2 regions of the Bacillus sp. EB106-06-01-XG163 genome follow, and region 1 is predicted to be linked to the other one. Evidence: predicted binding sites of a transcription regulator. Region 1 holds the regulator's gene; the other holds the start of a gene.
The links. Region 1 encodes LexA, which represses DNA repair genes until DNA is damaged. Its sites were predicted from a motif close to CGAACATATGTTCG; they were not measured.

Region 2: uvrB (excinuclease ABC subunit UvrB) is a predicted target of LexA. The motif match lies at 1,351-1,364, and genes of this name have one in related genera.

The regions. Positions count from the first base shown of each region.
Region 1 is NZ_JBYTDS010000001.1:100,332-104,547, reverse strand. It holds gene AC3WTF_RS00380 (prohibitin family protein) at 1-471, shown strand, start outside; gene AC3WTF_RS00375 (YndM family protein) at 499-948, opposite strand; gene AC3WTF_RS00370 (hypothetical protein) at 1,102-1,530, shown strand; gene lexA (transcriptional repressor LexA) at 1,869-2,489, opposite strand; gene yneA (cell division suppressor protein YneA) at 2,646-2,957, shown strand; gene AC3WTF_RS00355 (YneB family resolvase-like protein) at 2,973-3,623, shown strand; gene AC3WTF_RS00350 (DUF896 domain-containing protein) at 3,692-3,925, shown strand; gene tkt (transketolase) at 4,092-4,216, shown strand, end outside.
Region 2 is NZ_JBYTDS010000005.1:185,223-189,438, reverse strand. It holds gene AC3WTF_RS08505 (PEP/pyruvate-binding domain-containing protein) at 1-726, opposite strand, end outside; gene AC3WTF_RS08500 (CsbA family protein) at 1,028-1,264, shown strand; gene uvrB (excinuclease ABC subunit UvrB) at 1,440-3,425, shown strand; gene uvrA (excinuclease ABC subunit UvrA) at 3,433-4,216, shown strand, end outside.

The DNA of each region.
Region 1 (4,216 bases):
GTTGAAACGATTGAAAATACATATTTAAAAACAAGGCTGTGGGATGCGGCGCGAAAATCAATCAGCAAATACTCGGTTATTGACACATACGGGCAAAAATCTGCAGAGGCCGCTGCCGATGTTCAAAAGAGATTTGCTGATGATATGAAGAGTCTTGGATTTTTAATTGATGATCTGACGCTTGGCGTACCGAAGCCGGATAAAGCCACACAGGAAGCTATCGATGCAAGGGTGAAGTCTTCACAGGAACTTGAACGGACACAAACTGAAATTAAAATAGCCGAAGCCGAAGCGAAAAAGAAAAAAATTGAAGCGGAAGGGATCGCTGATTATAACGAAATCATAAAGAAATCAATGTCCGATGAGATGATCAAATATAAATGGATTGAAAAATGGGACGGAAAAACGCCGAAAGCGACAGGCACAGACTCACTGCTGCAGCTGCCGCTGGACGATCAGAAGCAAAAATAAAATGAGAAGGAGGCGATTGCCTCCTTTTTATGTTTTTTCCTGAGGGTCTTTTTCCGGCACTAATTCTTCAGACGCCTCGGTTTGATAGCTCCATAGCGTGCTATCCGTCTCTGTTGTGTCCTGATAATCTTCGGGAAGTACATATTGCTGCAAATACCGGTGAAAAAATGCCTCAAAAACAGAAATGCAAAGTGCAGAGATAACCGATGCCGCGGCAGGAGAGACATTAAATCCGCCAATGTTCATAAGGAATATCCATAATATAATGAATGAAATCCCGAAATCAGCTGCAACGGCTGTGAAATTGCTTGTTCTCGGCAGAATCATGCAATCACCCGCAAAATAAGTGATTAAACTTAAGATCACTGTAATAAACAGAACGTTTAAAAAGGTTACTTGGTACATAAGATCCAGAACAATGTACAGTAAAGCAAGTGTGAGCGCCGTTTTAGAAGCGAAAGCAATTACGTGTTTCATTTGAACCACCTTCGTTATTTCGTTTAGTCTTCATTGTAAGCAATCCGCAAATTTTTAAACTGGTATATAGTGGTTATAAAGCATACGTTTTAATAAAATGTGAATAGACATCACAGGATTCACAAGTTAAAATATGTAAAAAGGGGGATGCAAATGAAAAAATACTGGATATGTATTGCTGTTTTTTTATTATGTTTTAGCGGCATACACTCAGCTAAAGCGGCTACCACTGAATTCGGATCAAAAACAAGCTTCACTTTGGAGGGAAATGCAAAAGAGTTTCATATTGAAAATCCGGGGGCTGTAGCTGCCGACGATTACTTTTTAGGATATAAGTTCACCATAATGAACAACTCTTCATGCGGTTTAAGCATGAAACTCCAGCGGATGGCGCTGAACGGGAATTTTTATACATTAAGTTCTAAAAACTACAGCGGCAGCTGGTTAAACCTCAGTGCCCAGGATAAAAAATCAATTGATCCGTATCACAAATACAGAATTCTGGTTGAAAGTTCTTCAAACGTCTGTGGCCCCGTCTATATTAAAGGGTTTTACGGTGTAGAGTATTATCATTTTGATTGAAAATAGATACTCGCTAAAGGCAGCGGGTTTTTTTATATTTAAATATAACTTATTGTACTATGTACTAAATATTCATATATAAATTTTAATGCACCCGCCCAAAGAAAACATAAACAAAAGTAAATTCATCACGCACAAATATACAAAGTTGAAAAATGAATGAAAAGTTTCTCGAGGGAAACATTATTAGTTGACTTCAAAAGTGTGATGTCGGATAATAAGAATGTAAGTTTTTCCTCCTTAGCAGATTCGTTTCTTAAGCCAGGGCGAATCTGCTTTTTTTTATGCAAAAAAACCCCTTACAGAGGGGTTTTTACAATAAATGAAGTTTAATAGAATTAATGTACGGCCCTGAATACGCCGATAACTTTCCCCAAAATGCTTACGTTTTGCAGGATAATCGGCTCCATCGTCGGATTTTCCGGCTGCAGCCGCACATAATTGTCTTCTTTATAGAAGCGCTTGACCGTCGCTTCATCATCTTCGGTCATAGCTACGACGATTTCTCCGTTATTGGCCGTGTTCTGCTGTTTGACAATGACGTAATCTTTGTCAAAAATGCCGGCGTCGATCATACTTTCTCCCATGATTTCTAACATAAAGACATGTTCGCCCGGAGGAACCATCCGGTCAGGAAGCGGAAAATACTCGTCAATATTTTCAACAGCCGTAATCGGAATACCCGCCGTCACTTTCCCGATGACCGGAACGTTTACGACCTGGCTTTTCGGAATGTGGACTTCTTCTTCATCCAATACCTCAATCGCCCTCGGTTTAGTAGGGTCCCGTCTGATCAGGCCTTTTGTCTCCAGCCGCGCCAAATGGCCGTGCACGGTTGAACTGGAAGCCAGTCCTACTGCTTCTCCTATCTCTCTTACAGAAGGCGGATATCCTTTCGTTTTTACCTCTTCTTTAATAAAACGCAGGATATCAAGCTGCCTTTTTGATAGCTTCGTCATATTTCGCACCTCAAAACGTCGATTTTAAGTAGATTATAGCATGATTTTCCTGACAGTACAAACATAGGTTCGAAAAAAACGATTGACAGAAACGTTTGTTCGTATATACTGAAAGGTATAAAAAGCGAACAAACATTCTTATCGGAGGTTGTTTACATGGCGAAAGAATCTATTATATTTGTCGGACTGTTTACTGCGATTTTAAGTGCCGCTATTTTACTTGTCTCATGTGCGGGAAATGATCAGTCCCTCAGCCAATATGTTAAAATAAAGGTTCAGGACGGCGATACACTCTGGTCACTTGCGGATCATGTAGCAGAAAAGAAACACATTAATAAAGAAGATTTCATTGAGTGGGTGACGGAGAATAATCATCTCCAAACTGCTGATATAAAGCCCGGAGACGAACTTATTCTTCCGGTTAAGAAAAAGCATCCGGCCGTATATCAGCTGGCCATTGTCAATTAGAGAGGAAAGAGAGAAATGAAGGCACTCATTTATGCCCGCGTAAGCACAAACAAAGAACAGCAGCAAACGTCATTAAAAAGACAGGAAGAGGAGCTCAGTGAGATCGCTGCTGCAAACGGCATGGAAGTCGTGAAAGTCATTTCTGAGAAAGCCAGCGGTTACGAAATGGACCGCGACGGAGTATTTGAAATGCTTGATGAAATTAAAAAATCACATATTGACGCGATATTGGTGCAGGACGAAACGAGATTAGGAAGAGGAAACGCCAAGATTGCGCTTTTGCATTGCATTTACAGGGAGAACGTAAAAATATATACGACGGCTCATAAAGGTGAACTGGCGCTTTCCGAAGCTGATTCGATGGTACTCGAAATCGTCAGTATTGTTGAGGAATATCAAAGGAAAATTCACAATATGAAAATCCGGCGGGGAATGAAAAGAGCCGTGAAAAACGGCTACAAACCTGAACGGAATCTGAAAAACAGACATGAAAACAGCGGAAAAGAAAAAAAAGAGGTTCCGGTTTCGGAAATTATCAGGCTGAGAGCCAACAAGCTTACCTTTGCAGAAATCGCAGCGACCTTAAGGGGATTCGGCTACGATGTGTCCAAAGCCACGGTTCACCGGCGGTTTCAGGAATATACCGCAGACACAGAAGGCAGCTGACGCGCATCAGTTGTAAAAAAGACTGCGTTTTAGTAGTATATAATCAACACGCACCAAAGGAGCTTATTATGATTTCTAAAGAAAAAATCGCAAGAATTAACGAATTGGCTCAAAAAGCTAAATCAAACACGATAACGGATGAGGAAAAAGCTGAACAGCAAAAGCTTCGCCAGGAGTATTTGAAAGGATTCCGCTCCTCAATGAAAAATACGTTAAAGAGCGTAAAAGTGATTGATCCGGAAGGCAACGATGTCACCCCTGAAAAATTAAAAAGAGAACAACAGAAAAATAATCTTCATTAAACAGAAAGAATACGGCAATACGTATTCTTTTTTCGTATATACTAATATCAGGATGTGATTTACGACAATTTTCAACAAGTTTATCTCAAATTTAAGCTGAAAGAGTTGAGAAAAAGTCAGCATCGCTTTATGATGAAAAGGTACAACAATAAGGAAGGGGATTATAATGGATACAATTGAAAAGAAATCAGTTGCCACCATTCGTACACTATCTATAGACGCAATTGAAAAAGCGAATTCCGGACATCCGGGCATGCCGATGGGAGCCGCTCCGATGGCATATACGCTGTG
Region 2 (4,216 bases), on a different contig from region 1:
CATGTCAGCGGTCGTCTCTTTTTCCGTCACGCCTTCGTCTTTAGAAACGATATACATTTCTTTTAAGCCGATTTCTTTTTCAATCTGAAATGTGTCTTTATTGACGATAAATGTGTCAGGCGTCACGCTGCCGGAGACGATTGCTTCTCCGAGACCGTAGCTCGCGCTGATCATCAGCTCTCCGTCATCATGTGTGACGGGGTTGCGGCTGAAAATGACTCCTGAAACCTCGGAATTGATCAGCCCTTGCACGACAACGCCCATTAACGGTTCTGCGGTGTCATTGTTCATTTTCTCTTTATAACCGCTGACCCGCGCCGAGAAGAAGGAAGCCCAGCATTCTTTCACTTTTCCGAGAAACTCTTCTTCTGTTTTGATATTTAAATAGGTTTCGTACTGGCCCGCGAAAGAAGCCCCTTCAAGATCTTCGGACGCGGAGGAGGAACGTACGGCGACAGAGGCGTATGATTCTCTCAATTCATAAAACGACGCGGTCAGTTCCTCCCGAAGCTCTTTTGAAAACGTGCCGTTCATAATGGCGCGCTCCATCTGTTCCTGATCTGCTTGAAGCCCGTTGTCTTCCATAAAACGTGTCAGGGCATTCGTCTGAATGATGAAACCGCCGGGAACGGGCAGCCCGTTTTTCGTCAGTTTAATCAGGTTCATTCCTTTTGCTCCTGCAGAGCGGCTCGATTCTTCCGCTTTTTGAAATCGCACTGAATACATGCGGTATGACCCCCTTTTTTTCTTCATCCAAGAAAAATGATAGTAAACACTATCATTACATTGTAAAGAGGGAGGAAGAAACTGTCAAAGATACAAAGACCTAAACCTTCTCATCCTTTCGGCTGAAGAAAGGTAATTCGGTTCATCTGGTTAATGGTTCAATGGATTTATATTCACATTTTTTTTGACAGATGATTGAAGACTGCTGAAAAAGGGTATTGTGATAGCAGGGGAACGATTGTCCGATTCTTCATTTTCTACTATAATCAGATGAGATGAAGAATTCCCGAGGAGGGTTTTTGTGATTACAAAAGCCGTTTTTGCATTATGTTTCCCTTTTATGCTGGTCGTCCTTTTTACGCGCGTCACGTTTAACCACTATGTGGCGATCGCTCTCACAGCCGCACTGCTTTTCGCATCCTATTTAAAGGGTTACACCGAAACGTATTTTATCGTTGGATTGGATGTCGTATCGCTGGTGGCCGGAGGGCTGTACATGGCCAAAAAAGAAGCAGACAAAAAGAAAGACAATGCCTGACATGGTGAATATGAAATAGAATGCCTGCTTTTACGCCATAAAAGCAGGTTTTTTATACAAAAATTGACTTGGTAAAAATAAACCATCGAACTTTAGTTCGTATTTTTAGTGATTTTGCCCATCATTGTGTTACTATATCAATAGGAAGATTTCGTAAAGAAACGGAGGCTTTTTTGTGAAAGATCGTTTTGAGTTAGTCTCGAAATATCAGCCCCAGGGAGATCAGCCGCAAGCGATTGAGAAGCTTGTCAAAGGCATACAGGAAGGCAGAAAACACCAGACTCTCCTGGGTGCGACAGGGACGGGCAAAACCTTTACCGTGTCCAATCTGATTAAAGAAGTGAATAAACCGACACTGGTCATTGCCCATAACAAAACCCTTGCCGGACAGCTGTACAGCGAGTTTAAGGAGTTTTTCCCGAACAACGCTGTCGAATATTTTGTCAGCTATTACGATTACTATCAGCCGGAGGCGTACGTGCCTCAAACGGATACTTTTATAGAGAAAGACGCAAGCATTAATGATGAAATTGATAAACTGAGACACTCCGCGACATCCTCTCTGTTTGAACGGAGAGATGTCATTATTATCGCGAGTGTGTCATGCATCTACGGTCTCGGTTCACCTGAAGAATACCGGGAGATGGTTGTGTCGCTCAGACCGGAAATGGAGATTGAGCGGAACGAGCTGCTGAGAAAGCTTGTGGATATCCAGTATGCCCGCAATGATATCGACTTTCAGCGCGGGACGTTCCGCGTGCGCGGAGACGTTGTGGAAATCTTCCCGGCTTCCCGTGACGAACATTGTATCAGAGTGGAATTTTTCGGAGATGAAATTGAGCGGATCAGAGAGGTCGACGCTTTGACCGGAGAAATTCTCGGCGACCGTGACCATGTTGCGATTTTCCCGGCTTCCCACTTCGTCACCCGGGCGGAAAAGATGGAAAAAGCGATTCTGAATATTGAACAGGAGCTTGAGGAGCGCTTGAAAGTCATGCACGAAAACGGCAAGCTCCTTGAAGCGCAGCGGCTTGAGCAGCGGACGAGATATGATCTTGAAATGATGCGGGAAATGGGTTTTTGCTCAGGGATCGAGAACTATTCAAGACATTTGACACTCCGACCGCCGGGCTCTACGCCGTATACGCTGCTTGATTATTTTCCGGACGATTTTATGATTGTCGTTGATGAATCACATGTGACGATTCCGCAGGTGCGCGGCATGTTCAACGGTGACCAGGCGAGAAAACAGGTGCTTGTCGATCACGGGTTCCGCCTGCCGTCAGCGCTTGACAACCGTCCGCTCCGATTCGAGGAATTTGAGAAACACATGCACAATATCGTGTACGTGTCGGCGACTCCGGGACCGTATGAAATTGAGCATACGCCGGAAATGATCGAGCAGATCATCAGACCGACGGGACTCCTCGATCCCCTCATTGACGTCCGGCCGATCGAAGGACAGATTGATGATCTGATCGGCGAGATTCAGGCGAGGATTGAACGGAATGAACGCGTTCTCGTGACGACTTTAACGAAAAAAATGTCAGAGGATCTGACCGATTATCTCAAGGAAATCGGCATCAAGGTCAATTATCTGCATTCCGAGATTAAGACGCTTGAACGGATTGAAATCATCCGTGACCTCCGCCTCGGAAAACATGATGTGTTAATCGGCATCAACCTGCTGAGGGAAGGGCTTGATATTCCGGAAGTGTCACTTGTCGCCATTCTCGATGCGGATAAAGAAGGCTTCCTCCGTTCTGAACGTTCGCTGATTCAGACGATCGGACGGGCGGCGCGAAACGCGGAAGGCCGCGTCATCATGTATGCCGATAAAATCACGAATTCGATGGAAATCGCGATTAATGAAACGAAGCGCCGCCGGGAACAGCAGGAGCGCTTTAACGAAATTCACGGCATTACGCCGCAAACGATCAATAAGGAAATCCGCGATGTGATCCGCGCGACGCAGGCCGCTGAGGATAAAGAAGAATATAAAACAAAAGCCGCGCCTAAACTGGCGAAGATGACGAAGAAAGAACGCCAGAAAGTCGTTGAGCAAATGGAGCACGAAATGAAAGAAGCGGCCAGAGCGCTTGATTTCGAGCGGGCGGCAGAGCTTCGTGATTTACTGTTAGAGCTTAAAGCGGAAGGATGATGAACACATGGCAATTGACCGGATCGAGGTGAAAGGCGCAAGGGCGCACAATTTAAAAAACATTGATGTAACGATTCCGCGGGATCAGCTCGTCGTCGTGACGGGGCTGTCCGGATCGGGAAAATCATCCCTTGCCTTTGACACCATTTACGCGGAAGGACAGAGGCGGTATGTTGAATCGCTTTCTGCCTATGCGCGCCAATTTTTAGGGCAGATGGATAAGCCGGACGTTGATGCGATCGAAGGGCTTTCTCCGGCGATCAGCATTGACCAGAAAACGACAAGCCGCAATCCGCGGTCAACCGTCGGAACGGTAACGGAGATCTATGATTATCTCCGGCTGCTGTACGCGAGAGTCGGGAAACCGCACTGCCCGGAGCACGGCATTGAAATTACGTCGCAAACGATTGAACAGATGGTTGACCGGATTCTTGAATATTCGGAGCGGACGAAGCTTCAAGTGCTTGCGCCGATCATCTCAGGCAGAAAAGGCGCCCATGTCAAAGTGCTTGACCAAATCAGAAAGCAAGGTTACGTAAGGGTGCGGATTGACGGAGAAATGGCCGAGCTTTCCGACGATATTGAACTTGAAAAAAACAAAAAGCATTCCATTGAAGTAGTCATTGACCGGATCGTTGTCAAGGAAGGCGTTGCCGCCCGGCTTTCCGACTCGCTGGAAACCGCGCTCCGTTTAGGGGAAGGCCGTGTCATGATAGATGTCATCGGTCAGGAGGAGCTGATGTTCAGCGAGCATCACGCCTGTCCGCTGTGCGGTTTTTCTATCGGGGAGC